Regions from separate parts of the Aureimonas sp. SA4125 genome, predicted to be linked through region 3. Evidence: predicted binding sites of a transcription regulator. Region 3 holds the regulator's gene; each other region holds the start of a gene.

Region 1 (9,882 bases), 2.1 Mb from region 3:
GGAAAGAGGGCGTTGTTGATCGCCCAGTCGGCGAAGAAGACGGGGGACAGCGACTTTGGCGCGATGCGCGCTGATGTCTCGATGCCGGGACCGGAAAGCCGCAGCGCCGGCCCGCCGTCGAGCGATTCCAGCATCACGATGAGGGTCGCCGAGCGATCGGGATAGTCCGGGGTGCCGATCGCGAATGTGCTGAGATTCGGTACGTCTGCCCGAGCCGAACAGACGGCAAAGCGGGCCCTGGCAGGATCGGCGACGAGAATCGCGCCGGTCTGGAAGGAGACCCAGCGACCCGCCTCGCCGTCGTGGCGCAGGCCCTCGTCGAGCCAGACCGGCGTGTCGTAGTCGGCGAGCGCGGCGAGAATGCTGGCGGCCGCCGGCGCCAGGACATGCGGCGCCCGGACGCGGGACCCGAGATCGACCGGGGTGCCGGGTCGCGACATCGCCTGCATCACGCCCGCGAATATCGCCTGGGAATCGAAGACCGGATTGGTGAAGCCGCCATCGACGCCGCTGCGCGAAGAGGCGCGGTCGTTGCCATTACTCTCGGACGTGCTCATCAGTCTTCTCCTCTGACGACGGTGAAGAAGTCGACGCGCGTCGCCTGCGTCTCCTCGGCACGCTGCCGGTCGTCCTGGGCTTGCGCCGCCAGGACCGGCTCGACGATCTCGGCGCCGATGCGCTCGCGCCATTCCGGCCGCTGGAAGGCGGCATCGAGGATCGCGGCCAGTTCCGCCCGCGCCAGGTCGCGGCCGAGCACCATGGCGTGGCCGACTTCGCCGGAGCCGAGCCGCACCGTTGCCCGGGTGACGCTCGCCTCGCCGAGATTGAACGGCGCGCCACCGCCACCGATGCGCCCGCGCAGCATCACCAGACCGGCTTCGGGCCCGCGCAACGCCGTCGCCCGCATGCTGCCGCCAATGGCCCGCCAGCCGGCGGCGAGGACGGCGGTGTCGGCGATCGCGAAGGCCGCCATGGCGCGCCGTCGCCTTGCGATGTCTAGCGTCTGCTGGCCGGGAGAAGCATCTGCCATGTCTGTCCCTATTTGTCTATTTGTATAGACATCTACATCTGATGTCTGGTATCTACCGGCAAAGCCGTGACAGCACAATGACACTCGCTGCATTTCACGGAATTTCGCGGACGAGAGAGGGACAGGCCAGTGATCGCAGGGGATGAGGGCATTGCCCGTTGGCGCAAGGTGGCGGACGCGATCCGGGCCATGATCGCCGACAGCGAGGGGGCGATGGACCAGCTACCGGTCGAGGCGGTGCTGGCCGATCGGTTCCAGGTCAACCGCCACACGGTGCGGCGGGCGATCGCGGTCCTGCAGGCCGAAGGCATCGTGCGGGCCGAGCGCGGTCGCGGCACCTTCGTCGAGCGCCGGCCGGCGCGAATCGCCTATCCCGTCGGCGCGCGGACGCGGTTCTCGGAGAACATCACCAGCCAGTCGCGCCAGCCCGCCGGCCGGCTGATCTCCTCGGGACGCGAGCCGGCGACGGCAGCGATCGCCGGGGAGCTGGGGCTGAAGCCCGGCGCGCCGCTGCACCGGCTGGAAACGCTGAACGTCGCCGACGGCCTGCCGATGTCGATCGCCACGTCCTGGTTTCCGGCCGAGCGCTTTCCCGGCATCATCGCCGCCTATGCCGAGACCGGCTCGATCACAAGGGCGCTCGCGGCCGAAGGTGTCGACGACTACCGACGCAAGGAAACCCGAGTCTCCGCCGCCAGGGTCTCGGCCCGCGACGCCGAGCATCTCGCCTGTCCCGCGGACGCCGTGGTGCTGGTCACCGACTCGGTCAATCTCGACACGGAGCACCAGCCGATCCAGTTTTCGCGTGCGCGATTCCTGGCGGACCGGATCGAGATGGTGTTCCGGACCTGAGCGTCCGCCCGTCCTCGGTGCGGAACACCCAGGCGGAGATCGTGCCAGGTGCCCGGACGGCGGCATCGGCAGGAACCCTTCGTCGGCCGGGGATGTTCGGCTGAACGGCACCGCGACAGGATCTTACGACTCGTGACCAGCCGGAAATGCAAGGAGCAACGATGGAAAAGCTGCCGGACGAACCCAACCAGCGCATCGGCAAGCCGTGGCCGCCGTTCATGGACTATATCTTCGATGCCAACATGACCGATGGCACCGTGCGCATGATCGGCTCGATTGCGGTGTTCGCGATCGTGCTGGGAGCGGTGTTCTGGATGCTGGACTGAGGGTGCTGCGGGCTTCGTGACAGAGACGAATTCCTCATGTGCCTCCGTCCTCCCGGGCTTGAACCGGGATGAAGTCGAAATTTCCGAGCCGGGTCGAGCGCCGTCGACCCCCTCCTGAACCGAAGGATTGGGAGAGTGCCTCGGCATGAGGCCCGGCTCAAGGCCGGGCTGACGAGCCTGCGAGGGTCGCGCCAGGAAGCCGCCTGACGTCCGCGGATAGACCCGCTCGTCAGCCTATTCCCTTCGAGATTGACCTACAGCCAGATCGGGTTCGACCAGGCCTGCTTGCCGGCCTCGTCCATCACCACGACGCGGCACCAGTCGCCGGTGAAGCGCTCGATCGGCAGGTCGGCATGGGTGAGCGCCTCGCCGCCGACGTACTCGGCGCGGCTGCCGCGGCCGACGATGGCGACGCCGGCGGCGGGCGCGCAGTCGACGCTGATCATCTTGCCGGCGACGACGATGTTCTCGATCACCGGGCCGCGCGAGGAGTAGAAGGCGCCGGCCTTCATCGCCGAAAGCAGCGCTTCCGGCTCGTTGGCTTCCGCCTTCACCATCATCCAGCCGCCGAGATAGTCATGGCTCTTGAAATGCGCGTCGTCGGCGGCGTAACCGGTCAGGCGATGACCTTCCGACAGGAGCGCGTCGAGAAGGGCCGTGCCGTCGGGCCGGTCGCATTCGAGATGGCAGCCGGTATTGTAGACCTCGACGGAATGGGCAATGCCGGCCATCTGCCGACCGTCCTCGATGGTCAGCTGCGACCACTGCGGATGGGCGATGCCGAGAAAGGCGCCGGCCGCGACCGCCCGCTTGGCGAGAGACACCGCATCCTCGCCATCACCGAGCTTTTCGAAGTCCAGGGGCAGGCCGCAGGCCAGGAGATGCCAGAGCTCGCCATGGCTGTTCTGAAGCGCGTGGATCTCCGCGCCGAAGATCGTGGTGAAGTCCGCGGTTCGATAGGCCGTGGTGTCGACGACGGGGAAGCCGAAGCGCTCCATGAAGTGATCGGAGAGGCAGAGGAAGTCGTAGCCCGCCTCGCGATAGGTACGGCAAACCTCTTCCGGTGTGCGCACGCCGTCCGAGGCGGTCGAATGGGTATGGATGTTGCCCCTATAGAATTGCCCGGGATTGGTGAAGGCGGTCTGTCCCATGCATGCTCCGATTCTGCTGATGCGGCGGACCTTAGCGAGGCTCCTTGTCGGCGTCATGACGGACTAACATCCCACGCGAGCGCACACGGGCCGCGTCGCCGCAGCCCGGCATGACGATCGCGCGAGACGTTTTGCTTCAGGTTGACGACCGTCGATTCCCTTCGTAAGCCAGAGCTCCGGACTGGGCACCCGGGAGGAGGCGAGGCATTGAATTCGCAGACTTTGATCGCGCGGCCCGAGGGCGGCGCGGATATGACCCGCGATCGCATCGCAGCGCTCAAGAACGGCCTGCAGGACGGGTTGATCGGCTGCGAGGCGCTGGTCGAGCGCCTCCTGATCGGGCTTCTCTCCGGTGGCCATCTCCTCGTCGAAGGCATGCCGGGTCTTGCCAAGACACGCGCCGTCAAGCGCCTGGCCGAGGGCCTCGAAAGCACCTTCCACCGCATCCAGTGCACGCCCGACCTGATGCCGGCCGACATCACGGGAACGCCGATCTGGCAGCCCGACCGCGGCGGCTTCGAGTTCGCGCCGGGCCCCGTCTTCGCCTCCCTCGTTCTCGTCGACGAGATCAACCGCGCGCCGCCGAAAGTGCAGTCGGCGCTGCTGGAGGCCATGGCGGAGGGCCAGGTGACCGCGGGCGGCGAGACGCACCGGCTGCCCGACCCGTTCATGGTCGTCGCCACGCAAAATCCGATCGACCAGGAAGGCACGTTTCCGCTGCCCGAGGCGCAGCTCGACCGGTTTCTCATGCATGTCGTCGTCGGCCTGCCCGATGCCGCCGCCGAGCGGCGCATTCTCGATCTCGTCGAGGCGGAGACGGTCATGCATTCCGGCGCCATGGCGATGAAGCTGACGCTGGCCGAGGTGCGCGCGGCGCGCGAGGCGGCGATGGCGGTGCACCTTTCGCCGGCGATCAAGGATTTCATCGTCCGCCTCGTCACCGCGCCCCGCAGCGCGCCGAAGGATTCCGACATCGGCAAGGCGATCGAGCACCCGGCCTCGCCGCGCGGCACGCTGGCGCTCGCCGCCGCCGCCAAGGCGCGGGCCTATCTCCAGGGTCGTGACTACGTCATGCCCGAGGACGTGTCGGAACTGGCGCCCGACATCCTGGCGCACCGCACGCTGCTGACCTGGCGCGCCAGCGCCGATGGCGCGACGCCGCGCGGGGTGATCGCCATGCTGCTCGACCATGTCAGGCCGCTCTGAGGGCCGCGCCGTGGACAGCGCGAGCGGGGCGGGGCCCGGAGGGATGGGACCTGGCCCTTCCGGAACCAGCCTTGCGACCGAGCACCTGTTGTGGATGCGCCACCTCATCGAGGCCGGCGAGGCCGGGTCGGGGGCACGCACGATGATGCTGCCGGGCGGCATCGTCACGCGCCGGCGTGGCCGAGGGCTGGAGACCGACGACATCCGTCCCTTCATGTATGGCGACGACGTCCGCCACATCGACCGCAACACCACGGCGCGCACCGGCCGGCTGCATGTGCGCACCTTTCGCGACGAGCGCGAGCGCTCGGTTCTGCTCGTGGCCGATTTTCGGCCGTCCATGCTCTTTGGCACCAAACGCGCCTTTCGCTCGGTGGCGGCGGCGGAGGCCCTGACGCTTGCCGGCTGGCGCGTCGCGGGGCAGGGCGGCCGTGTCGGCGTCTTCGCCGGAACGGGGCGCCAGAGCTTCTTCCACCGGCCCGGCGCCGGCGACCGCGCGATGAAGGCCGTTGCCGGGCGGCTCGCTGCGGCCCATGCTGCCGCGCTGGCCGCGCCCGGTCCCGTCGAGGATCCGCCGCTCGCCGCGATCCTCGAATCCGCCGCCCGCGCCCTGCCGCATGACGGTACGCTGCTCGTCGCCACCGCGCTCGATCATCCGGGTGCCGAGTTCGACGCGGTCATGCGCGATATCGCGCACAAGGCCGCCATCGACGTCCTTCTGGTCGCCGATGCCTTCGAGATCGAGACGCCGGAGGGCAGCTATCCCTATCTCTCGGCGGACGGCCGGCGCGAAATGGGCGAGATCCGCGGGCTCCCCTCGACGCGCGACGTCGACCGGCGGCTCCGGCGGCTGGAGCTTCTCGGCGCCCGCGCGCTCCTCGTCGACGCCGCGCTGCCGCCGCTGGATCTCGCCGGTCTGATCGAGGGCTTCGATGCAAGACGCCGATAAGATCCTCGCCGCGCTCCGGCCGCCGCATCTGCCGCCGGCCGCCAGCGCGCTGACGCTCGGCGACCTCGCTTTGCCCATCGCGCTCGGCCTTCTGCTGGCGCTGGTGGTGGCGCTTCTCTGGCCGACACGGATCAAGGGTCGGCGCCGGGTTCGGATGAACGTCCTCGCCGAACTCGCCGCCGCGCGGTCGCTGCCGCCGGAGGCGGCGGTGGTGGCCGAGGCGCGGCTCCTGCGCAAGATGGTGGTGGCGCGGGACGGGACGGCCGCCGCTCTCGCCGGGCCCGACTTCGCCACCGCCTGCGACCGGCAGTTCGGCACCGACTTTTTCACCGCGGGTCCGGGACGCCGGTTGACCACGGCGCTCTATGCGCCGGGCGGCGCATCGGAAGCCGAGGACATCGGCGCGGGGCTGGAAAGCCTCTTCCGCGGCATCAGGGCCTGACGATGGTCGCGCCCTCCGCCTTCGACTTCGCCTGGCCGCTGGCCTTTCTGCTGCTGCCGCTGCCGTTTCTCGCCATGCGCTTTCTGTCGCCCTCGGGCGAGGCGGGCGGCGCGCTGCGTGTGCCGGAGACGCTCGTCGCCGATTTCGCCGACGGGCAGGCGGTCCTCTCCTCGCAGAAGCGGCGCCTCGTTCTGTCCTGGCTGCTGTGGATCCTGCTGGTCCTCGCCATCGCCGGTCCACGCACGGTGACGGCCGCGCCCGCCGCGCCCGCTTCCGGCCGCGACATCGTGCTCTCGCTCGACGTCTCCGGCTCCATGGAGCGGCCGGACTTCGAGGTGGCCGGCGAGAAACGCCGGCGCATGGACGTGTTGAAAACCCTGGCGCGGACCTTCGTCCTCGGCCGCGCCGGGGACCGTATCGGTCTCGTGATCTTCGGCGAGCGGGCCTATGTCGCCGCGCCCCTGAGCTTCGACGTCGCGGCGGTGGCGAAGATCGTCGACAGCCTCGATGTCGGCCTTGCCGGCCGCTCTACCGCCATCGGCGAAGGGCTGGGTCTCGCCTTGAAGAAGCTCTCCGACAGCGATGCGCGGTCGAAGATCGTGATCCTTCTGTCCGACGGCGCTCAGAATGCCGGGACCGTGCAGCCGGGCTCGGCGGCGGAACTGGCCAGAACGCTCGGCATCCGCGTCGACACCATCGCCATGGGGCCGATCGATCTCGGACAGGGCCAGCGCGGCGACGAGGGCGTCGACGTCGCGACGCTGTCGGGCATCGCGGCCGAGGCGGGGGGCACCGCCTACCGCGTGCGCACCACCGAGCAGCTGACCGAGGTCATGGCCTCGATCGATGCGCTGGAGACAAGCCCAAGCGACGCGCCCGCGACGATCGTCCATGCCAGCCTCTGGCCCTATCCCGGCGCGCTGGCGCTCGGCATCTCCGGGCTGATGATGCTCGGCCGGAGAGGACGGCGATGATCGCGGTCGGCGAATTCGGCCTGCTCCGGCCGTTCTGGTTTCTGGCTCTGCCGCTGGTCCTCGTCCTGGCGGGCCTCGCGGCCCGGCGGGTTGCCGCGCTCGGCGGCTGGACGAAGGTGATCGACCCCGCATTGTTCGACGCCATCGCGGCGCGTGGCGCCGTCGTCGCCGGGCGGGGACGGCGCAGCCTGACGCTGGCGGCGCTGGGCGCGCTGATCGCGGTGGCGCTGATCGGCCCCGCCGTCGAGCGGCCTGCGATCGACAGTTTTCGCAATCTCGACGGCACGGTCGTGGTTTTCGACCTGTCGAAATCGGTGGCGGAGGCGGCGGGTTTCGAGACGGTGCGCAGTGCCGCGCAGACGGCGCTCGCCAACTCCGGCACGCGTCAAGCGGCGCTCGTCGTCTATGCCGGCGAGGCCTTTCTCGGCAGTCCCTTCACCTCGGACCACGCTGCGCTGTCGCGCACGATCTTCGGCCTCGATGCCAAGACCGTGCCGGTCGCCGGCTCGCGCCCTGCGTTGGCGCTCGATCTGGCGCTCGATCTCCTGCAAGGGGCCGGCGTCGTCGCCGGCGACATCCTGCTCGTCTCCGACGGCGGTCATTTCGGCGAGGAGACGCGGGCTTCGGCCTTGCGCATCCGCGATGCGGGCTTCCGCATCGACACGCTGGCCGCTCCGTCGGCCGTCGGTCGCGACGGCAATCCGGGCGAGCTCGCGGCGCTGGCGGCCCTGACCGGCGGCGTCTCGGGCGATGCCGAGACTCCGGACGCTCTCGCCGCCGCGCTCGCCGACAATGCCGCGCGGCGGATCGGCGAGAGCGAGTTCCAGGCGCTGGCCTGGCTCGATCTCGGGCCGCTGCTGCTGGTGCTGGCGCTGTTCCCGGCGCTGATGCTGTTCCGGAGGGCGCTGTGATGCGGATGCTTCTCGTCCTGGCGATCGCCCTCTGTTCCGCCGTCTTCGCTTTTGCGGGGGAGGGCCGCGAGAGCGTCGCGCGCCTCTTCCTCGCGGCGGGAATGCCGGGGATCGCGGCAAGCCTCAGCCATCAGCCCGCTTTTGCCGGCTACGCGCTTCTGCAGGCCGGCGACTACGTCGGGGCGGCCCAGTTGCTTGCCGAGCTGCAGGACCCGGTCTCCACCTACAATCGCGGCGAGGCGCTGGCGCGGCTCGGCGATGTCGGGGCGGCGCTGGAGTCCTACGACCGGACGCTCGCCTCGCACCATGTCACGCGCTCGCTCGTCGCCGATGCCGGCGCCAACCGGCAGCTCCTCCTCGCTTTGGCCTCGCTCGACCTGCAGGGCGGCGGGCACGCCTCGACGAATGCTGCGGCCTTCGGCGAAAAGGATCGGTCGAGCGGCGATCCGAACGACGGCGGCTCGGAGACGGCGACCTCTGGCGCCGGCCGCGCCGGCGACAAGGAATCGGATTCGCAGGCCAAGGCGCCCGGCGGCAGCCGTGTCGCCCGACTCGGCAAATCGCGCGAGGGCGACGGCTCCGGCGTCGGCGACGCGCGCGGCTCGGCTGGCGATGCGGGCGGTGCCGGCCGTTCCGGCGGGCAGGCGAGCGCGGCCGTGATCACCATGGCCGAGATGCAGCGCAACGTGCAGAAGCGCGCCGAGGAGCGCTCGGTGCCGGCCACGAAGCAGTGGCTGAAGACACTGACCGACGATCCCGGCGCCTTTTTGAAACTGCAGCTCGTCGCCGAGATGGAGCGGCGCAAGCGTGAGGGGCTCGCCCTCGACCCGCTGGCAGACACCTGGTGAGCGCGATGAAGAAGCTCCGCCGGGTTCTGTTCGGGCTTTCTGTCGTCGCGGGCGTCGGCCTCGGCGCCGCGTCGGCCCATGCGGGCGACAGGCCACCCGAGGCCTTCGGCGAGGTCAGTTTCGAGATGCCGGAAGGCGGCGCCTATGCGCAGGAAATGATCACCATGGTGGTCCGCTTCTATTTCAAGACGCGGGCGACGACCGAGCAGATGGAACAGCCGAAGCTCGAAAAGCTCGGCTGGGTGCAGCTCGGCCGCGACACTTGGGCGCCGACGAAGATCGGCACCGCCAACTGGTTCGGCGTCACCCGCCGCATCGCCGTCTTCGCGCCCGAGGCCAAGACCTACGACATTCCGCCCTTTACCCATCATGTCACCCTGATCGACGCGGAGGGCGTACGCTGGAAGGTCGATGCCGTCTCGAAGCCGGTGCAGCTTGAAATCCGCAAATGGACCGGCAAGACGGACGGGCCCGAGGACGAGGACGTCTGGTGGCTGCCGGCGCGATCGGTCGAGATCAAGGACAGCTGGACGGTCGATCCGACGGCGCTGAAGGCCGGCGAGACGACCCGGCGGCGGGTGGACGTCACCGCGGTCGGCACACTCGCCGAACAATTGCCGCCGATGATCGACACGCAGTCGCCGGGGCTCGTGGTCTTTCCCGGACCCGTCGAACGGCGGACCGAGATCGTCGACGGCCTGCCCGTCGCCCATGCCGCCTACACCTACGACATCCGGCCGCACACCGGCGATCCCGTGATCCTGCGCGAAGTGCTGGTGCCTTGGTTCGACACGGCTTCGCGGGCGATGCGCCAGGCGATCGTGCCGGGTGCCAATGTCGGCGAGGGGATGGTCATTCCCGGCACGCCTTTGACCGACAGCCCAGCCGCGACGGGATTTTCGCCGGCGCTGGCAGGGCTCCTCGCCGGTGCGATGGCCTTCCTCTTCGGAATCGCCCTGCTGCTCGTGCCCGGGCAGCGCGACCGCGAACCGGTGGTGGGCCGGCTCGTCCCGGCCTGGAACGGTTTCCGGCGGACCCTTGCGGTCCGCTCGGCAGCCTGGCGCGGAGAGGCAACCGCGCTCCGCGTGGCGATCTACCGCCTGGCGCGCGAAGACGGGACGGCCGGCCGCGCCTGGCTGGGCGAGCCTGCGGTTGCCGAGGCGATCGCCCGCCTCGATGCCGGATTGTTCGGC
Region 2 (9,882 bases), 1.6 Mb from region 3:
GGGCGCTTGACCGTGATCGTCCTGCCCGTGGGCGCCGTCCGCCGCGCTCGCCTGCTTCGCCCGCACCGATGAAAGTCTCCCGATGAGCCCGATTGTTCGCTTTGCCCCGTCGCCGACAGGCTACATCCACATCGGCAATCTGCGCACGGCGCTTCTCAACTGGCTGTTCGCGAAGGCCAGGGGCGGCACCTTCATCCTGCGCTTCGACGACACCGATACGGTGCGCTCGCGCGCCGAATATGCCGACGCGATCCTGGAAGATCTCGCCTGGATCGGCACGCTACCGGATGCCGTCCATCGCCAGTCGCAGCGTCTCGCCTCCTACGATGCGGCGATGGAGTCGTTGAAGGCGAAGGGGCTGCTCTATCCCTGCTACGAGACGGCCGAGGAACTCGACCGCCAGCGCAAGCGGCTGATGGCGCGGGGCCTGCCGCCGGTCTACGGTCGTGCCGCGCTGAAACTCGGCGATGCCGATCGCGCGGCGCTGGAGGCAAGCGGAGTGACGCCGCACTGGCGCTTTCTCCTGCCGAATTTTGCCAGCGACCCGCAGGCGCCGGAGCGCACCGAGGTGCATTGGGACGACCTCGTGCGCGGACCCCAGACCGTCGATCTCGCCTCGCTCTCCGATCCCGTCCTCGTGCGCGAGGATGGCAGCTACCTCTACACGCCGTGCTCGGTCGTGGACGACGCCGAGATGGGCGTCACGCACATCATCCGCGGTGACGACCACGTCACCAATACGGGCGTCCAGGTCGCGCTGTTCGAGGCGCTGGGGCATGCCGCGCCGGCCTTCGGGCACCACAACCTCCTGACGACGCTCGACGGCGAGGGGCTGTCGAAACGCTCCGGCGCGCTGTCTCTGCGATCGTTGCGCGCGGACGGCATCGAGCCGATGTCGGTCGCCTCGCTTGCCACTCTCGTCGGTCTCTCCGGCTCGATCGAGGCGGTGGAAAGTCTCGAGGCGCTGTCCGCACGGGTCGATCTCTCGGATATTTCGGCGTCGGCCTCGAAGTTCGATCCGGCGGAAGTGGAGCGGCTGAACGCCGAACTGGTGCATGGGCTGGGCTTTGCCGCCGTGGCCGATCGCCTTGCCGCAATGGACGTGCCTGACGATCGCGCGGAGGCCTTCTGGCTGGCGGTGCGGGCCAACTGCGCCCGTGTCGGCGATGCCGCGGCTTGGCGCGACATCGTTTTCGGAACGCTGCCGAAGCCTTTGGAATTTACTGGCGAAGACCGGGACTTCCTGGCCGTGGCCGTGGATCTGCTGCCGCTTGAACCCTGGTCGCGCGAGACCTGGAAGGAGTGGACGGGTGCGGCGAAGGCGGTGACCGGGCGCAAGGGCAAGGAGCTGTTCATGCCGCTGCGCCTTGCCCTGACCGGACGCGAGCACGGTCCCGAACTCGCCGAACTCCTGCCGCTGATCGGTCGCGAGCGGGTGCAGTCTCGTCTTCAGGCGGCCTGACGGGCCTCGGACCGGTCCTGCAGGAGGGCGGCCGGTAGCAAACTGCGTCGATCCGGCGAATGGCGTCAGCCGCCGCCGATGAGGATGCCGGCGGCGAGCACGAGAGCGCCGCCGACCACGACCTGGATCGTGGCGCGGGCGATGGGCGCCTCCATGAATCGGTGCTGGATCCAGACGATCGCCCAGAGCTCGACGAAGACGACCGCGAAGGCGATCGACGTCGCCGTCCAGAAGTCGGAGATCAGATAGGGCAGGGCATGGCCGAGGCCGCCTGCCGTGGTCATGATCCCCGAGGCGAGGCCCCGCTTCACCGGCGAGCCGCGCCCCGACAGGACGCCGTCGTCATGCGCGGCTTCCGTGAAGCCCATGGAGATCCCGGCGCCGACGGAAGCGGCGATGGCGACGAGAAACGTCGTCCAGGGATCGTGCGTGGCAAAGGCGGTGGCAAAGATCGGGGCAAGGGTGGACACCGACCCGTCCATCAGGCCGGCAAGGCCGGGCTGGACGAGTGTCAGGATCATCTGTCGGCGCGCGGTCTTGTCTTCGTCGGCGCGCGAACCCGGATCGAGCAGCGTCTCGGTCAGGTCGTGGGCCTTGTCCTTGTGCCGGCGTTCAGCCTCGGCGAGATCACCGAAGAGCCGCCGCGTCGTAGAAACGGCAGGCGGCCTCCTCCATGCGCTCGGCTTCCTCCCGCATCCGGTCGAGCCCGAGATTGGCGACGAGCCAGACCGGTTTGCGGGAGAAATACTCCGCCACGTGCTCGCGCCGGATCAGCGGGATCGAGCCGCTGAAGCGCCGCTCGTGCTCGGCGATCAGCGCCCGCCGGTGCTCGCCTTCCTCCACCTCCATGGCCCGAACACCGCCGCCGACGCCGGATAGTCGGCCAGCCGCTCGGCATAGCCGGCATAGATGCGAGCATCGTCCTCCTCGGAGGAGATGGCGAGCGACAGGACCTGCTGCTCCGTCAACTCGGAGAAACGCTTGCGGCCGTTCGCAAACTACACACCATACGTGCCCGTCCTCCGACTTTAGTTTGGAATTATTCCAAAGTGCTGGAGGCGGAATGTCATGGAAAATCCGGTGATCGGACGTCATCGACCTCGATGCCGCAGGCACGTGGTGACAGGAATCGGCCCGCATCGGCTTGCCTTGCGATGCGTACGCGATGGACGTGAGGCCGGGAGACAACGTTCCGCCGGGTCGCGCGTCGCCAGACGGCACGGGCAGGCCCGTTCCCGCCGACGGCAAAGGATTTGAAGACCCGTTTCAGCCTGCCCGCGACAGATGCAGCCGACGGCATAGCCGAAGCGACCGCGACCGCCGCCATGCGGCCGAGGGGATGGCGAGTGCCGGGCACCGAAAATTGCCAGCCGGTCGCAGATGGTGAGCCGGCCGACGGGGCTGCTCAGCGGGGCCGTGGGCCTGCCCCCAGGGCTCCCGACGCGCAGGTCGAGGCGCCTGGTGACCGTGATTGCCGCTCAGCTCCGCTGGACGGCCTCGGCGACGGCGATGGCGGCGATGTTGACGACGCCGCGCGAGGTGACCGACGGCGTCAGCACGTGCGCGGGGCAGGCGGCGCCCAGGAGGATCGGGCCGACATGCAGCGATTCCGTCATCGCCTTGACGACGTTCATCGTGATGTTGGCCGCGTCGAGATTGGGGAAGACGAGAAGGTTCGCCTCGCCCGACAGCGTCGACGTCGGCATGACGCGGCGGCGGATCGCCTCGTTCAGCGCGCTGTCGCCGTGCATCTCGCCGTCGATTTCGAAGTCGGGCGCCTGTGCGCGGACGAGTTCGAGCGCCTGGCGCAGCTTCTTTGTCTGCGGTGTCTCGTCGGTCCCGAAATTGGAATGCGAGACGAAGGCGGCCTTCGGCTCGATGCCGAAACGGCGGATCTCGGTCGCGGCGAGCAGCACCATCTCGGCGAGGTCCTCCGCGCTCGGATCGCGCTGGACATAGGTGTCGAGGAAGAACTTCGTGCCCTGCTGGCCGATGAGGAGGCTCATCGCGGCCATTTTCGTCGTGCCCTGGGCGACGCCGATGATCTGCCGGATGTCGCGGAGGTGCCGGACGAAATTGCCTTCGAGACCGCAGATCAGGATGTCCGCGTCGCCGCGCGATACCGCAACGCCGGCGATGACGGTGGTGTTGGTGCGCACGATGGTGCGGGCCGTCTCCGGATTGACGCCCTTGCGGCCGACCTTGCCGAAATAGTGGTCGACATAGTCGCGGTAGCGCGGATCGTCCTCGGGATTGACGACCTCGAAATCCTTGCCCGGCCGGACCCTCAGGCCATAGCGCTCGAGCCGCGAGACGATGACGGCGGGGCGGCCGACGAGGATCGGCACGCCGACCTTGTCTTCCAGCATCACTTGCGCGGCGCGCAGCACCCGCTCGTCCTCGCCGTCGGCGAAAATGACGCGCTTGCCGGAATTCTTGGCGATCTGGAAGATCGGCTTCATGATCAGCCCGGTGCGGAAGACAAAGCGGTTGAGGAGATCGAGATAGGCGCCGAAATCCTCGATCGGGCGCGCGGCGACGCCCGTGGCTTCCGCCGCCTTGGCGACGGCCGGGGCGATCTTCAGGATCAGCCGGGGGTCGAAGGGCGAGGGGATGATGTATTCGGGACCGAAGACCGGCGTGTCCGCGCCGTAGGCCTTGGCGGCGACGTCCGAGACTTCCTCGCGCGCCAGCGCCGCGATGGCGTCGACCGCGGCGATCTTCATCTCCTCGTTGATCGAGGTCGCACCGCAGTCGAGCGCACCGCGGAAGATGTAGGGGAAGCAGAGGACGTTGTTGACCTGGTTCGGGAAATCGGACCGGCCGGTGCAGATCATCGCGTCCGGGCGCACGGCGCGGGCGAGATCGGGCATGATCTCTGGCGTCGGATTGGCGAGCGCCATGATCAGCGGGCGTTCGGCCATCTTTTCCAGGAGTTCGGGCTTCAGGACGCCGCCGGCGGAGAGGCCGAGGAAGATGTCGGCGCCCTCGATGGCTTCGGAGAGCGTGCGCATCTCCGTCTCCCGCGCATAGACCTCCATCCAGCGGTCCGTGCGCTTGCCGCGGCCGACATGGACGACGCCGTCGATGTCGGTCGCCGTGATGTTCTCGAGCTTGGCGCCGAGCGCGACAAGCAGGTTGAGGCAGGCGATCGCCGCCGCGCCGGCGCCCGAGGAGACGATCTTCACCGTCTCGATCTTCTTGCCGGTCAGCTCCAGCGCGTTGCGCACCGCGGCAGCAACGATGATCGCGGTGCCGTGCTGGTCGTCGTGGAAGACCGGGATCTTCATCCGCTTGCGCAGCCGTTCCTCGACCTCGAAGCACTCGGGCGACTTGATGTCCTCGAGATTGATGCCGCCGAAGGTGGGCTCCAGCGCCGCGACGACCTCGACGATATGGTCGATGTCGGTGGCGTCGATCTCGATGTCGAAGACGTCGATGTCGGCGAACTTCTTGAACAGGACGCCCTTGCCCTCCATCACCGGCTTGGATGCCAGCGGCCCGATATTGCCGAGGCCGAGCACCGCGGTGCCGTTGGACAGGACGGCGACGAGGTTGGCGCGGCTGGTGTAGACGGCGGCGAGCGAGGGATCGGCGGCGATGGCGAGGCAGGGCGCGGCGACGCCGGGGGAATAGGCCAGCGCGAGGTCGCGCTGGTTGCCGAGAGGCTTGGTCGGCTGGATCGCGACCTTACCCGGCCGGGGATAGCGGTGGTAGAACAGCGCCTGTTCGTCGAGGTCGCCCGTCGACGGGCGTTCCGGCCCCTTATGATCTTCGGACATCCCACATCCCCTTTCATGCTCATACGTCGCGATCGGTCCTTAAACGATTAGGCCGCGAACTGGAAATTGCCGGCGACATTTTGCTGACAGGACCTGCCCGATAGCGGGGCCGAAGGCGTCAGAAGAAATGCCGGGACTTTCGGCACGTCACACGCATGCAATGAGAATCAGCCAATGCAGGTATCAAGGGGCGAACGGGACGAAATCGATGCAGCAGCTGAAGACGACTCGGCATTTGCGGACCCTCTTTATTTCCGATGTGCACCTCGGCTCCAAGGCCGCACAGGCCGAGTTGCTGATCGAATTCCTGCGCCTGCACGATGCCGAGAAGATCTACCTCGTCGGCGACATCGTCGACGGCTGGCGCCTGAAGCGCAGCTGGCACTGGCCGCAAAGCCATAACGACGTGGTGCAGAAGCTGCTGCGCAAGGCGCGCAAGGGCACCGAGATCGTCTACATCCCCGGCAATCACGACGAATTCCTGCGCGGCTTTCCCGGGCAGCATTTCGGTGGCATCGAGGTCAAGCAGAACGACGTCCACGTCACCGCCGACGGGCGCCGGTTTCTCGTGATGCACGGCGACGAGTTCGACGTCGTCGTCCGCAATGCGCGGCTGATCGCCTATCTCGGCGACTGGGCCTATGACACGGCGATCGCCGTCAATGTCGTCTTCAACAAGATCCGCCGCGTCCTCGGCTTTCCCTACTGGTCGCTCTCGTCCTGGGCCAAGCTGAAGGTCAAGAACGCCGTCAACTTCATCGGCACCTTCGAGACCGCACTGGCCGAGGAGGCGGCACGCCACGGCTGCGACGGCGTGATCTGCGGCCACATCCACCATGCGCAGATCGCCCGTCGCGCCGGCATCGAATACGTGAACACCGGCGACTGGGTGGAAAGCTGCACGGCGATTGCCGAGCGTCACGACGGCTCGCTGGAACTCATCCACTGGACCACCCTGCCGCAAGAGGCGCGGGCGCCCGAAGCCGGCATCGCCGAGGACGCCGTGGGCACGGCGGCGGTCGAGGCGGCCTGATGCGCATCCTGATCGCGACGGACGCCTGGAAGCCGCAAGTCAACGGGGTGGTGAGGACCTTGTCGAGCCTTGCGGGCGAACTGCGCCAGCGCGGCCACGAGGTGCTGATCGTCTCGCCGGAGGATTTCCGGACCTTTCCCATGCCGACCTATCCGGAAATTCGGCTGGCGCTCGCCGGCGCCGGACGGCTGGCAAGGATCATCGCCGATTTCGATCCGCAGGCTATCCATGTCGCGACCGAAGGCCCCGTCGGCCTTGCGGCACGGCGCGCGGCGCTGCGCGGCGGCCGGAGTTTCACCACGAGCTTCCACACCCGCTTTCCCGAATATCTCAGCCGTCGCCTGCCGGTTCCCGAAAACCTGAGTTACGCCTTCCTGCGTTGGTTCCATGCGCCGGCCAGCGCCTGCCTGGTGCCGACGGAGGCGGTGCGCCGCGATCTTGGCGCGCGCGGCTTCGGCAAACTCGTGACCTGGACGCGCGGCGTCGACCGGAGCGTCTTCAGGCCCAGGGCGCCGATCGATTTCGGCCTGCCCGGGCCGATCTTCCTGACCGTCTCGCGGATCGCGCCGGAGAAGAACATCGAGGCGTTTCTCGACCTCGACCTGCCCGGCTCGAAAGTGGTCGTCGGCGGCGGGCCGGGACTGGCCGACATGATGCGGCGCTATCCCGCGGTGCATTTCACGGGATCGCAGACCGGTGAGGCGCTGGCACGGCACTATTCCAGCGCCGACGTCTTCGTCTTTCCCTCCAAGACCGACACGTTCGGCATCGTCCTGATCGAGGCGCTGGCCTGCGGCGCGCCAGTCGCTTCCTATCGCGAGCCGGGCCCCCTCGACGTGATTGCGGGAACGGCCGCCGGGTCCATGTCGGATGATCTGCAGAGCGCCTGCCTCGCCGCGCTCAAGCTTGATCGCGCCGTCGCCCTCGAGCGCTCCCGGGCCTTCACCTGGGCGGCCTGTGCCGACATCTTTCTCGGCACGATCCGGTCCCGGGCCACGGAGCCCGCACTCGCCCTGGCGGTCTGATCCGTCGATCAGCCACCCCAGAGCGCCGCCGTCGGCGGCTGGACGGTGGATCCGGCGTAGACGAGGCCCGCGGGCCGGTCGACCTTCATCAGCAGGGGGCCGTCGAGATCGATGATGTCGGCGCCCTGTCCGAGCAGCACTGCGGGCGCCATCGACAGCGACGACGCGACCATGCAGCCGACCATGACGCCGAAGCCGAGGTTGCGTGCTTCCGTCACGAGCGCGATGGCCTCGGTCAGCCCGCCGGTCTTGTCGAGCTTGACGTTGACGAAGTCGTAGCGGCTGCGCAGGGCGGCGAGGTCTGTCGTCTTGTGCAGCGACTCGTCGGCGCAGACGGGGACGGCATGCGGGAGATCCGCCAGGATCGCGTCGCTCCCCGCCGGCAAGGGCTGCTCGACGAGGACGGCGCCGGCGGCAGCGGCGGCCTGCATGTTCTCGGCAAGGTTTGCCTCGGTCCAGCCCTCGTTCGCGTCGAGAATGAGCCGTGCACCACCGGCGGCGGCATGCACGGCGCGGATGCGATCGATATCGCCACTGGCCGCGCCGACCTTGATCTTGAGGAGCTTGCGTCCGGCGGCGGCTCTCGTGGCTGCAGCCATTTCCTCGGGCGAACCGAGCGAGATGGTGTAGGCCGTTTCCAGCGCGCGAAGGGGTGCCGGGCAGATCAGCGACGCGACGCTGCGGCCGGAAAGCCTGGCCTCGAGGTCCCAAAGGGCGCAATCCACGGCATTGCGGGCGGCGCCCGCCGGCATCAGGCGCTGCAGCTCCTGGCGCGAGATGCCGTTCTCGATCGCGGCGCGGGCGGTTTCGATCGTCTGGCGAACGCTGTCGATACTTTCCCCATAGCGCGCATAGGGCACGCATTCGCCCCGACCGGTGGTCGCCCCATCCTCGATGGTGGCGATGACGACGACGGCTTCGCGCTTGGAACCTCGGGCGATGGTGAAGGCCGCAGCCAGTTCGAAGCTCTCGACTGTTACAGAAAGACGACGCGCCATCAAAAAACCCTTTCGTTCGCGGCAAGCGTCGCGGATTGCGGTTACAAAGCGTGTAAGGACCGTTAACTCTGCAAATGCCGCCCTCCCGTTGCCGATCGGGCGCGCGGCAAATCGGAGATGGAATTTTGGCGTGCGAGCGCCGACGCTGCAAGTCAGCGCGGGAAGGTCATGACGGCGGATATGGTGGAGAGTTCGGACGCGGCCCTTCGCGTCGAGGCAGACGGGCGAAAGACGGTCGCTCCGGTCCTCGTCGCCGACAAGGAAGAGGGCGGGCTCGTGCTTGCCCTCAGCGGCGACTGGCTCGCCCGCACCATCGGCTCGATCGAAAAGACCGTTGCCGAGACAGGCGCGGCGGACCTTGGGCGCGCCGTGACGCTCGATTGCGGCGGGATCGGCAAGATCGATACTGCCGGTGCCTATCTCGTCGAGCAGCTGACGCGCAATCTCGGCGACCGGGGCGCCGCGGTCGAGGTGTCCGGCGTGAGCGCGAAGGACAATGCTCTGTTCGACGCGGTCCGCTCGTCGATGGACCGCGAACGGCCGGAGCCGGCACGGCGCCAGGGCTCGATTGTGACGGCAGCCTTCGCCGCCGTGGGTTCCGGCGTCTTCGCCATTCGCGACGAAATCGTCATCGGCCTCAACATCATCGGCGCATCGATCATTGGCGCCGGACGGCGCGCGACGGGCAAGACGCAGGTGCGCTTGCCCGCGATCATCACGCAGATGGACCGGATGGGCGTGCGCGCCGTGCCGATCATCGCGCTGATGAGTTTCCTGATCGGCGCCATCATCGCCCAGCAGGGCGCCTTCCAGCTGCGCAACTTCGGCGCGGAGATCTTCGTCGTCGATCTCGTCGGCATCCTGCAATTGCGCGAGATCGGCGTCCTTCTCACCGCCATCATGATCGCCGGCCGCTCGGGCAGCGCCATCACGGCCGAGATCGGCTCCATGAAGATGCGCGAGGAAGTCGATGCGCTGCAGGTCATCGGCCTCAATCCGATCGGCGTCCTCGTCTTTCCCCGGCTGGTCGCGCTGACGCTGGTGCTGCCGCTTCTCGCCTTCATCGCCGACATCATGGGCCTTGCCGGCGCGATCACCGTCACCTGGCTCTATTCCGGCATTCCGCCGGCCGCGTTCCTCCAGCGCCTGCGCGAAGCCGTCGATCTCGGCACGATCGCAGCCGGCCTGATCAAGGCGCCGTTCATGGCGATCATCATCGGCGTCGTCGCCTCGGCGGAAGGCATGAAAGTCGGCGGCAGCGCCGAGAGCCTCGGCCTGCACGTCACGGCCTCGGTCGTCAAATCCATCTTCCTCGTCATTCTCGTCGACGGTTTCTTTGCGATTTTCTATGCATCCATCAGCTTCTGACGCCATCGCCCCGGGTGAGGCCGACGCCACCGCGCCAGCGGGCGCGCCGGCGCTCGTCGCTGCCGCGGATGCCGACAAGCACGATGTGATCATCAAGGTGCGCGACGTCACGGTGTCCTTCGGCGAGAAGACCGTTCTCGACAAGCTCGACCTCGACGTGCGCCGCGGCGAGATCCTCGGCTTCGTCGGCGGATCGGGGCAGGGCAAGTCGGTG
Region 3 (9,882 bases):
CCGGCCGCTGCCTCGGCCGCAGGGGTGCTGGCCATCGATCCGCAGCTCGGCGCCGAGACCGGCAATCTCGACCTCTATTCGGTGCGCCTGCAAAGCGGTGCCCGCAACTGACATGCGAACGCAGCATTCGCCTGTCATGCTGGCAGATGCTCGATTCCCATCGCCACCCTTGCCCCGCCCAGCGCCCTCGTCGCGCCCCGAGGAGCGGACGGAAGCCGGGCCTGCCAAGCCGGAGTATTCTTGACGACGATCCCTTCCAGCCCGGCGCCCTCCAGCCCGGCCCCCTCCGGTCCGGGCGGCGCCCATTCCAGCGAAGAGACGGACGGGCCGCGCCGCACGGTCTCGCTCCGAAGGGTCGCCCTTGCCGGCATCCTCGGTTTCGGCTTCGCGATGGCCGTCGATCTGCCGTCCTGGCAGCCGGTGCTCGCGGGCTTCTTCCTGATGATGGCGATCTGCTTCGTGCCGCGTCGGAGTGTCCGACGGATGCGCGCCAGCGACGAAATCCGCCGCCGCCAGTCTCCCCTGTGGCCGGATGCCGGCACCAAGGCGGTGGTCGAGGCCATGCTCGAGCCGGCCTTCGTCATCGACCGCAACCTCCTCTTGCGCTTTCGCAACGGCGTCTCGGAACGCGCCTTCGGCAACATGACGCTCGGTGACGCGATATCCCTGCGTTTCCGCTCTCCCGAGCTTCTGGCGGCGATCGAGGCCTCCGTCGCCGACAGGAAGACCGGCAGCGCCGACTTCGTCGAGGGCCGGTCCTCCGACCGGTTCTGGTCCGTCGACATTCTTCCCATTCCCGCCTCACAGGGCGAGCGCCCCTCCTTCTTCCTGCTGCTCTTCCGCGACCGCACGGCCGAGCGCCGGATCGAGCGCATGCGCACCGACTTCGTCGCCAATGCCAGCCACGAGCTGCGCACGCCGCTCGCCTCGCTGATCGGCTTCATCGAGACGCTGCAGGGCGCGGCCCGGGACGACGCCGTCGCCAGGGCGCGCTTTCTCGACATCATGCGCGACCAGGCCGCGCGCATGTCGCGGCTGATCGACGACCTCCTGTCGCTGTCGCGCATCGAGATGAAGCGGCATGTGGCGGTGGAGGGGAGGGTCGACCTCGCCGAAATCCTTCGGGAAGTGCGCGAGGCGCTGGAGCCGTTGGCAGGCGAAAGCGCCCTGTCGATCGAAATCGAGGCCGAGCCCGGCGCCCACATCGTTGCCGGCGATCGCGACGAGCTGCTGCAGGTCTTCTCCAATCTCGTCGAGAACGCCTGCAAGTATGGCGAGGGCGGCAAGCGCGTGGTGATGACGCTGAAACGAACCCGCGGACGCGATGGCGCCTTCGTGGAAGCTTCCGTCTCTGATTTCGGGGCGGGCATCGCGGCCGAGCACGTGCCGCGCCTGACGGAGCGATTCTACCGTGTCGAAACCGCCGGCTCACGCGCGCGAAAGGGGACCGGCCTCGGGCTTTCGATCGTGCGCAACATCCTCGTGCGCCACCGCGCGCGGCTTCTCGTCCACTCCGTGGTGGGGCAGGGATCGACCTTCACCGCACGCTTCCCGGTCAAGGACATCCACTGACGCCGCGATTCTCGATTTGAAAAAAATCAGTGGGTTAGACTGTCATAAAACTGCAATCAGACTGTCATAGAGACTTCGTGCAACGGGTCTACACCAACCCGTGAACCGCAGCCGACTTCGAGAGACGGCGCGCCTTTCCGGTTCGATCCACGAAACTCCTCAAGGAGAAATCCCCGTGACCATTCGCACCATCGCTGGCCTCGCGCTCGGCACCGCCCTTGCGCTCGTGGGCCAGGCCCATGCGCAGAGCCGCGACAACATCCAGGTCGTCGGCTCGTCGACGGTCTTCCCGTACAGCCAGGCGGTTGCCGAGCGCTTCGCCAACACCGCCTCTTTCAAGTCCCCGGTCGTCGAGTCGACCGGTACCGGCGGCGGCATGCAGATCTTCTGCGGCGGCATCGGCGCCCAGACCCCGGACTTGACCGGCGCCTCGCGCGCTATGAAGAAGTCCGAATTCGATCTCTGCGCCAAGAACGGCGTGACCAACGTCACCGAGATCCTCCTCGGCTACGACGCGCTGTCGCTGTCGAGCGCCCAGGGCGGGCCGGACATGGACATCACCAAGGCCCAGCTCTTCCAGGCGCTCGCCGCCGAAGTCGAAGTCGACGGCAAGATCGTCGCCAACCCCTACAACGCCTGGAACGAGATCGACGCCTCGCTGCCCGCCGAGCCGATCCTCGTCTACGGCCCGCCGCCGACCTCCGGCACCCGCGACGCCTGGGTCGAGCTCGTGATGGTCGAAGGTTGTGGTGAATTCGCCGCGATCGAGGCGCTCGAGAAAGAGAAGAAGGCGGAAGTCTGCGAGCGCATGCGCACCGACGGCAAGTTCGTCGAAGCCGGCGAGAACGACAACCTGATCGTTCAGCGTCTGGCTGCCGATGCCAAGGCCTTCGGCATCTTCGGCTACTCCTTCCTCTATGAGAACCAGGACAAGCTGAAGGGTGCCTCGATCGCCGGCGTCAAGCCGAGCGAAGAGACCGTGAAGTCAGGCGAATACGCCGTGTCGCGTCCGCTCTTCATCTACGTCAAGAACGACCACCGCACGGCGATCCCGGGCCTCAACGAGTTCCTGACCGAATATGTCAGCGAAGGCGCGATCGGCACGGGTGGCTATCTCGAGGAGCGCGGTCTCGTCCCGCTCAGCGCCGAGGAAGCCGCCAAGGTTCGCGACGCCGTCACCAACTCGACCGCGATGACGTCTCCGGCTTCCTAAGCCGAAGCCTCTTCGTCGTTCAACGTCCCGTCAGTCGCTTCGCGGCTGGCGGGATTTCGTGGGAGACCGCATGTGAGCCTGTCGCTGACCCTTCTGATCCCCCTGATCCTTGCGGTCGTGGGCTACCTCGTCGCCAAGTCGAAGGCCAAGGCGCTCGCCCCGGTTCTCGGCACGAAACTGCACTCCCTCCCCAGCTATCACGGCTATCTCGTCGCGCTCGCGATCCTGGTGCCGAGCTATGTCATCATCTTTCTGTGGCTCTTCCTGGAGCAGTCGGTCCTCAAGGCCATCATCGTCGCCGCGCTGCCTTCGACCATGCTGGACGGAGCGCTTCCGGCCCAGGTCAGCCTTCTGGTCAGCCAGGTTCAGCAGGCCGCCTCCGGCGCCACTTTCGGGACGCCCGATCCCGCCATCCTCGTGGCGGCCGAGCGCCTGAACGAGGCCGCGGCGTTTTCGCGCTGGGCCCTTCCGGCGGTCATCATCGTGGTCGCCGTGGCCGTCGTCGCCTTTCTGATCTCGCGGATCGCCGTTCGCTTCCGGGCGCGCAATCTCTCCGAGATGATCATGCGTGGTCTCCTGCTCTTCTGCGCGTCGCTGTCGATCTTCGCCACGCTGGGCATTCTCATGTCCCTCCTGTTCGAGGGCATCCAATTCTTCTCGCGCGTCTCGCCGCTGGAATTCTTCTTCGGGACGAAGTGGGACCCGCAGATCGCGATCCGTGCCGATCAGGTGGGCTCCACCGGGGCTTTCGGTGCCATTCCGGTGTTCATGGGAACCCTGACCATCGCGCTGACGGCGATGTTCGTCGCGCTGCCCGTCGGTCTTTTCGCGGCGATCTACATGGCCGAATTCGCTTCGCCGCGGGTGCGCAACGTCGTCAAGCCGCTGATCGAGCTGCTCGCCGGCATTCCGACCATCGTCTACGGCTTCTTCGCGGTGCTGGTCGTCTCGCCCCTGCTACGCGATTGGGCCGGGTCCGCCGGCATCCAGATGTCGCCGACGGCGGCGATCGTGCCGGGTCTGGTGATGGGAGTGATGCTGATCCCCTTCATCTCCTCGCTCTCCGACGACGCCATCACGGCCGTGCCGCAGGCCCTGCGCGACGGTTCCCTGGGTCTGGGCGCGAACAAGGCCGAGACGATCACCCGCGTTCTCCTGCCGGCCGCGCTTCCCGGCATCGTCGGCGGCGTCATCCTCGCCACGACGCGCGCCATCGGCGAGACGATGATCGTCGTCATGGCCGCCGGCCTGACCGCAAACCTCACCGCCAACCCGCTCGACGGCGTCACGACGGTGACCGTGCAGATCGTGGCGCTCCTGACCGGCGACACCGAGTTCGACAATCCGAAGACGCTCGCCGCTTTCGGTCTCGGCCTGACGCTGTTCCTCGCGACGCTCCTCCTCAACCTCGTGGCTATCCAGATCGTCAAGAAGTATCGGGAACAGTATGACTGACATTCCTTTGACCGACCGACTCGCCACCCCGACCGCGAGGGAGACGACCCGGTCCCGCATCAGGGCGGGTCTCGCCGGACGCAAGAGCGCGCAGCGGCGCCTGAAGATCTACGGGATCGCCGCGATCGTCTTCGCCCTGACCATGCTCGGCGTGCTGGTCTCCTCCGTCATCTCCACGTCGCTCCCGGCCTGGACGCAGACGCAGATCCTCCTCGACATCACGGTTCCCGAGGGCGGACCCGGCGCGCCGACCGCCAACTACGGAACCGTGGTCGACAATGCCGTTGCCGCCCTGTTTCCTGCCGCAGAACGCGACCGGGCCGAGCTTCGGCGACTGACGTCGATGCTGAGCAACGGCGCCCAGTACTGGATCCGCGACGCCATGGCGGCGACCAGTGCGGCACCGGGAACCGTGGTGCCGATCTGGGTCCCTGTGTCCGACGCCTATGAGCAGTTGTACGAGGGCATCATCCTCGCCTCGACGCCGGAAAATCGCCGGCCGCTCAACGACGGTCAGATCGATCGGTTCGAGGAACTGCAGCAGCAGGACCGGGTGCGCTCGGTGCTCGACTGGGGCCTCATCAACAACGCCGACAGCCGCTTTCCGGAACTCGCCGGTCTGCGGGGCGGCCTCGTCGGCACCTTCTACCTCCTCATCGTCTGTCTCTGCGTCAGCGTTCCCATCGGCGTCGGAGCCGCCGTCTACCTCGAGGAATACGCCCCGAAGAACAAGTTCACCGATTTCATCGAGATCAACGTGAACAATCTGGCGGCCGTGCCCTCGATCGTGTTCGGTCTGCTCGGCCTTGCTTTGTTCCTCGGCTTCTTCGGCATGCCGCGATCGGCCCCGCTCGTCGGCGGTCTGGTTCTGGCGATCATGACGCTGCCGACCATCATCATCACCACCCGCAACGCGCTGAAGGCGGTTCCCCCGTCGATCCGCGAGGCGGCTCGCGGCATCGGCGCCTCGGAGATGCAGGTGATCGGCCATCACGTCCTGCCGCTCGCGCTGCCGGGCATCATGACCGGCGTCATCATCGGCCTGGCTCAGGCCCTCGGTGAAACCGCGCCGCTGCTGCTCATCGGCATGAACGCCTTCATCACTTCTGCGCCGGACTCGATGCTGGAGGCCTCGACCACCCTGCCGACCCAGATCTTCATCTGGTTCGACAGCCCGGAACGTGGTTTCGTCGCCCGGACGAGCGCTGCGATCTGCGTCCTTCTCGTCGTTCTCTCCTTCATGAACATCATCGCAATCATTCTTCGCCGCCGCTTCGAGCGGCGCTGGTAAACGGGCGGATCCAGTATGATGGAAAACTTTCAAGCGACGCTCAATAAGGGTCCTGCCGTGAATACGAACCGTCCCGTGAAGATGAAGGGCGAGAACGTCTCCGTCCATTACGGCGCCAAGCAAGCGCTGTTCGGTGTCAGCCTCGACGTCTTGGAAAACCAGGTCACGGCCCTGATCGGTCCGTCCGGTTGCGGCAAGTCGACCTTCCTGCGCTGCCTCAACCGCATGAACGATACGGTGTCGTCGGCCAAAGTGACCGGCAACATCACCCTCGACGGCGACGACATCTACGATCCCTCGATCGACGTGGTCGAACTGCGGGCCCGCGTCGGCATGGTGTTCCAGAAACCCAATCCCTTCCCGAAGTCGATCTTCGAGAACGTCTCCTACGGCCCGCGCATCCACGGCCTGGCGAAGTCCAAGGCGGACCTCGAGGAGATCGTCATCACCAGCCTGCGCCGCGCCGGCCTCTATGAGGAGGTCAAGGATCGGCTCGACGAGGCGGGCACCGGCCTTTCCGGCGGCCAGCAGCAGCGTCTCTGCATCGCCCGCGCAATCGCCGTCTCGCCCGAGGTGATCCTGATGGACGAGCCCTGCTCGGCGCTCGACCCGATCGCCACCGCCAAGGTCGAGGAACTGATCGACGAGTTGAAGCAGAACTACACCATCGTCATCGTCACCCACTCGATGCAGCAGGCGGCGCGCGTCAGCCAGGTGACGGCGATGTTCCATCTGGGCAACATCGCCGAGGTCGGGCCGACCGAGAAGATGTTCCAGAACCCCGACGACAAGCGCACCCAGGACTACATCACCGGCCGCTTCGGCTGAGCCGGCCAGGCACCAGCGCACCCACGAACAACAGACGGGACGGGCGGGCGGTCGCGAGGCCGCGGCTTTGACCGAGAGAACCGGGAGACCACACATGGACGAACATATCGTCTCATCCTACGACGACGAACTGAAGTTCATCGTGCGCCGGATCTCCGAAATGGGAGGCCAGGCCGAGCGCATGGTCGAGCGTTCCGTTGCGGCGCTGATCAACAGCGACTGGGGCCTGGCGCAGTCGGTCGTGGCCGATGACATGCTCCTCGACGCTGCCCAGCGCGAACTCGACGAGCGCGCCATCATGACCATCGCCAAGCGCCAGCCGATGGCGCAGGACCTGCGCGAGATCGTCGGGGCCATCCGCATCTCCAGCGATCTCGAGCGCATCGGCGATCTCGGCAAGAACATCGCCAAGCGAGTCATCGCCGTGCACGAGCACCAGCAGCCGATCAAGCTGGTGCGCGGCATCGAGCATCTGTCGGAACTGGCGATCGAACAGCTGAAGGAAGTGCTCGACGCCTACGCGTCGCGCGATCACCTGCGCGCCCAGACGATCCGCGATGCCGACGAGGACATCGACGCGATGTACACCTCGATCTTCCGCGAACTCCTGACCTATATGATGGAGGATCCGCGCAACATCACCGCCTGCACGCATCTCCTGTTCAGCGCCAAGAACATCGAGCGGATCGGCGATCACGCCACCAACATTGCCGAGACGATCTTCTACATCAAGACCGGCCAGCAGATGGAAGCCGACCGCCCGAAGAACGACACGACGGCGTCGATGACCATCGAACTGCCCGGCAGCGCGCCGGCGCCGGGCGGCGCAGGGGAATAATGGCATGAATGCGCGGATCGCCGTTGTCGAGGACGAGGAGGCGCTCTCCGTCCTCCTGCGCTACAATCTCGAGGCGGAAGGCTACATCGTCGACACCATCGCGCGCGGCGACGAGGCCGACATCCGCCTGAAGGAGATCGTCCCCGACCTCCTGATCCTCGACTGGATGCTGCCGGGCCTTTCCGGCGTCGAGCTCTGCCGGCGGCTGCGCACGCGGCCGGAGACCGAGCGCCTGCCGATCATCATGCTGACCGCGCGCGGCGAGGAATCCGAGCGGGTGAGGGGCCTGTCGGTCGGTGCTGACGACTATGTCGTGAAGCCCTTCTCGACACCGGAACTGATGGCACGGGTGCGCGCCATGCTGCGGCGCGTGCGGCCGGAGAAGATCTCGACCCTCCTGAATGCCGGCGACATCGATCTCGACCGCGAAACCCACCGCGTCCGCCGTCTCGGTCGCGAGGTGAAGCTCGGACCGACGGAATTCAAGCTGCTGGAATTCTTCATGCAGTCGCCCGGGCGCGTCTTCTCGCGCGAGCAATTGCTCGACGGCGTCTGGGGCCGCGACATCTATGTCGACGAGCGCACCGTCGACGTCCATGTCGGGCGCCTGCGCAAGGCGATCAACCGCGGCCGCCAGCGCGACCCGATCCGCACCGTCCGTGGCGCCGGCTACGCCCTCGACGAGAACTTTTCCGCCAGCGCGAAGGCGGTACGGCCGGGCATGCCAGCGGTGGCAGGGGCGCGCGACAGCGCGGCGGAGTAGCGCTCTCGCCTGCAAGGCGGCCGTCCGGACGCCCTCGCAATTGCCTGGAAACGGCGCATACTGCGGGCTGGCCCCGGAGACTCCCATGGCAGAGAGCAAATGGGAGATTGGTCTTGGATCCGTCAATCTGGCGGCATCCGCGCTCATCGCGACATTCACCATTTTTGCGTTCACAGGTCAGAACGAGCTGTTCACCGAGCAGGGCAAGCAGAGCGATCAGCTCGGCACCCTGATCGCGGAGACGGCATCGCTCAACCGGAAGGTCGACACCGTCGTCGATCGTGCCGCGCAGATCGAGCGGAAGATCGAGATCTCCCAGCTCAGTCCGAGCGTCATGATGGCGAAGGCGGGTTTTCCGGTGACGTCGGACGTGCAGCTTGTCTGGCTCGGAGACGAGATTGTCGCGTTCCCGCGCTCTCCGGAAGCCGAGCAGATCCTGAAAGACAAGAAATACCTGCCGCTGCAGGTGGATCCGACGATAGCCGGCTATGTTCTCGACCAGCGCGCCGCCAGCATCGTGAAGCAGGTGCTCGACGGCATGAACGTCGACGGAACGCCGAGTCCCTGGCGCCCATAGGTTCAACCGGACCCATCGCCTCTGCCGCAGTGACCTCTGGGCCGCATCCGAACGCTGGAGCGCCGCTTGGTCCGGCAATGCGCCGCCTCATCCGGCAGCGCTTGTCGCTTAGCGAACGCGTCGACGCTCGGAGACCGGCTGAAACGCGATCTTGGCGTGGTAGAGGCAGTAGGGCGAGGCGTCGTTGGAGTGGTTGCCGCAGAAGCGGAACTCCGGCGACAGCGGATCGCCCAGCGGCCACTTGCAGGTCCGCTCGTTCAACTGGACGAGGGTCAGGTTGCGCGAGATCGGCACGACCTCGGCCGAGACGAGCGGCCGGGGCTGCTCGGCCACGGCGTCGATCTCTTCTTCCATCTTCAGGGCCGTGGCGCCGTGCGACCCGCCGCCGCTCGAGCGCATGATGCGGGGAGCGGACTGCATCGAGACGAGGCGAGCCGGCATCTCCATTTCGACGACCGATTCCACCACCGCGGCGGCCGCGACCTTCGGCTGCGCCTGCTCCTGCGCGGATACATGCGCTTTCGCCCGTCCCTCGAGCTTCAGGCGGTGAACCTTGCCGATGACCGCGTTGCGGGTGACGCCGCCGAGTTGTCCGGCGATCTGGCTCGCGCTCAGCCCCTCGGTCCAGAGTTTGATCAAGAGATCCACTCTTTCTTCCGTCCAGCCCATCACGAGCTCCTATTCTGTGCTACGGCAGAATCCCTCCCCGGCTTCCAACCATGGTTGGAAAGGGGTACAACATATATTGGTAGATTAGGGCCTGCCGCACGAAATCTAGTATCTGAAGGAAATTTACCCTATCGCGTGACTCGGTGACAAGAGTCGCGGGGAGCGTGTGGAATCGAAATGTCGCTTTTCCCCAGATACCGCGGAAGTTTGTCAGGGTTCGATCGCGAAAAACGCTTGTCAGTGGGGCCGTCATGAGCATAGCGCGCTCTCTGGAAAAGCCTGCCACCCGTATCGATTGACAAGCTCGCCGGGGCGCGTGGTATAGCTCAAGGCCACGCAATGCATCATCGGCCGCCGATCGAAGCCTGCCCCTGCGGCAGGCTTTCAGCATTTCCGGGGCCCCGGAAATCACCTCGAGCCTTCGGATACCGCCCGCCGGGCACACAGCGAGTTCCTGTCATGCCGAACGATTCCGCTCCCGTTTCACCCCTGTTCTCGACCTACGCCCGCGCGCCCCTGCGCTTCGAGCGAGGCGAGGGCGTCTGGCTGGTGACGGAGGAGGGGCAGCGCTTTCTGGATCTCGGAGCGGGCATTGCCGTCAACGCGCTCGGCCATGCCCATCCCCATCTCGTGGCGACACTGAAGCATCAGGCCGAAAAGCTCTGGCACACCTCCA

Evidence for each region. The regulator PhoB, encoded in region 3, activates phosphate uptake and scavenging genes when phosphate is short. The targets are predictions, from matches to a motif close to TGTCATNNANCTGTCAT.
Region 1: phnF (phosphonate metabolism transcriptional regulator PhnF) is a predicted target of PhoB. The motif match lies at 1,097-1,113, and genes of this name have one in related genera.
Region 2: Sa4125_RS13240 (UDP-2,3-diacylglucosamine diphosphatase) is a predicted target of PhoB. The motif match lies at 5,317-5,333, and genes of this name have one in related genera.

Annotation. Positions count from the first base shown of each region.
Region 1 covers NZ_AP025032.1:3,344,374-3,354,255, reverse strand. The annotation lists gene phnH (phosphonate C-P lyase system protein PhnH) at 1-557, opposite strand, end outside; gene phnG (phosphonate C-P lyase system protein PhnG) at 557-1,030, opposite strand; gene phnF (phosphonate metabolism transcriptional regulator PhnF) at 1,160-1,882, shown strand; gene Sa4125_RS15880 (hypothetical protein) at 2,044-2,208, shown strand; gene Sa4125_RS15875 (CehA/McbA family metallohydrolase) at 2,463-3,359, opposite strand; gene Sa4125_RS15870 (AAA family ATPase) at 3,612-4,565, shown strand; gene Sa4125_RS15865 (DUF58 domain-containing protein) at 4,609-5,514, shown strand; gene Sa4125_RS15860 (DUF4381 family protein) at 5,498-5,956, shown strand; gene Sa4125_RS15855 (VWA domain-containing protein) at 5,959-6,930, shown strand; gene Sa4125_RS15850 (VWA domain-containing protein) at 6,927-7,841, shown strand; gene Sa4125_RS15845 (hypothetical protein) at 7,841-8,689, shown strand; gene Sa4125_RS15840 (BatD family protein) at 8,686-9,882, shown strand, end outside.
Region 2 covers NZ_AP025032.1:2,806,886-2,816,767, reverse strand. The annotation lists gene Sa4125_RS13260 (hypothetical protein) at 1-10, shown strand, start outside; gene gltX (glutamate--tRNA ligase) at 83-1,462, shown strand; partial or broken gene mbfA (iron exporter MbfA) at 1,528-2,430, opposite strand; gene Sa4125_RS13245 (NADP-dependent malic enzyme) at 2,941-5,244, opposite strand; gene Sa4125_RS13240 (UDP-2,3-diacylglucosamine diphosphatase) at 5,453-6,277, shown strand; gene Sa4125_RS13235 (glycosyltransferase family 1 protein) at 6,277-7,302, shown strand; gene dgcA (N-acetyl-D-Glu racemase DgcA) at 7,311-8,300, opposite strand; gene Sa4125_RS13225 (ABC transporter permease) at 8,469-9,668, shown strand; gene Sa4125_RS13220 (ABC transporter ATP-binding protein) at 9,649-9,882, shown strand, end outside.
Region 3 covers NZ_AP025032.1:1,206,099-1,215,980, forward strand. The annotation lists gene Sa4125_RS05505 (hypothetical protein) at 1-111, shown strand, start outside; gene Sa4125_RS05510 (ATP-binding protein) at 241-1,572, shown strand; gene Sa4125_RS05515 (substrate-binding domain-containing protein) at 1,748-2,785, shown strand; gene pstC (phosphate ABC transporter permease subunit PstC) at 2,864-4,240, shown strand; gene pstA (phosphate ABC transporter permease PstA) at 4,233-5,531, shown strand; gene pstB (phosphate ABC transporter ATP-binding protein PstB) at 5,550-6,359, shown strand; gene phoU (phosphate signaling complex protein PhoU) at 6,454-7,197, shown strand; gene phoB (phosphate regulon transcriptional regulator PhoB) at 7,202-7,960, shown strand; gene Sa4125_RS05545 (hypothetical protein) at 8,046-8,537, shown strand; gene Sa4125_RS05550 (GcrA family cell cycle regulator) at 8,646-9,206, opposite strand; gene Sa4125_RS05555 (aspartate aminotransferase family protein) at 9,666-9,882, shown strand, end outside.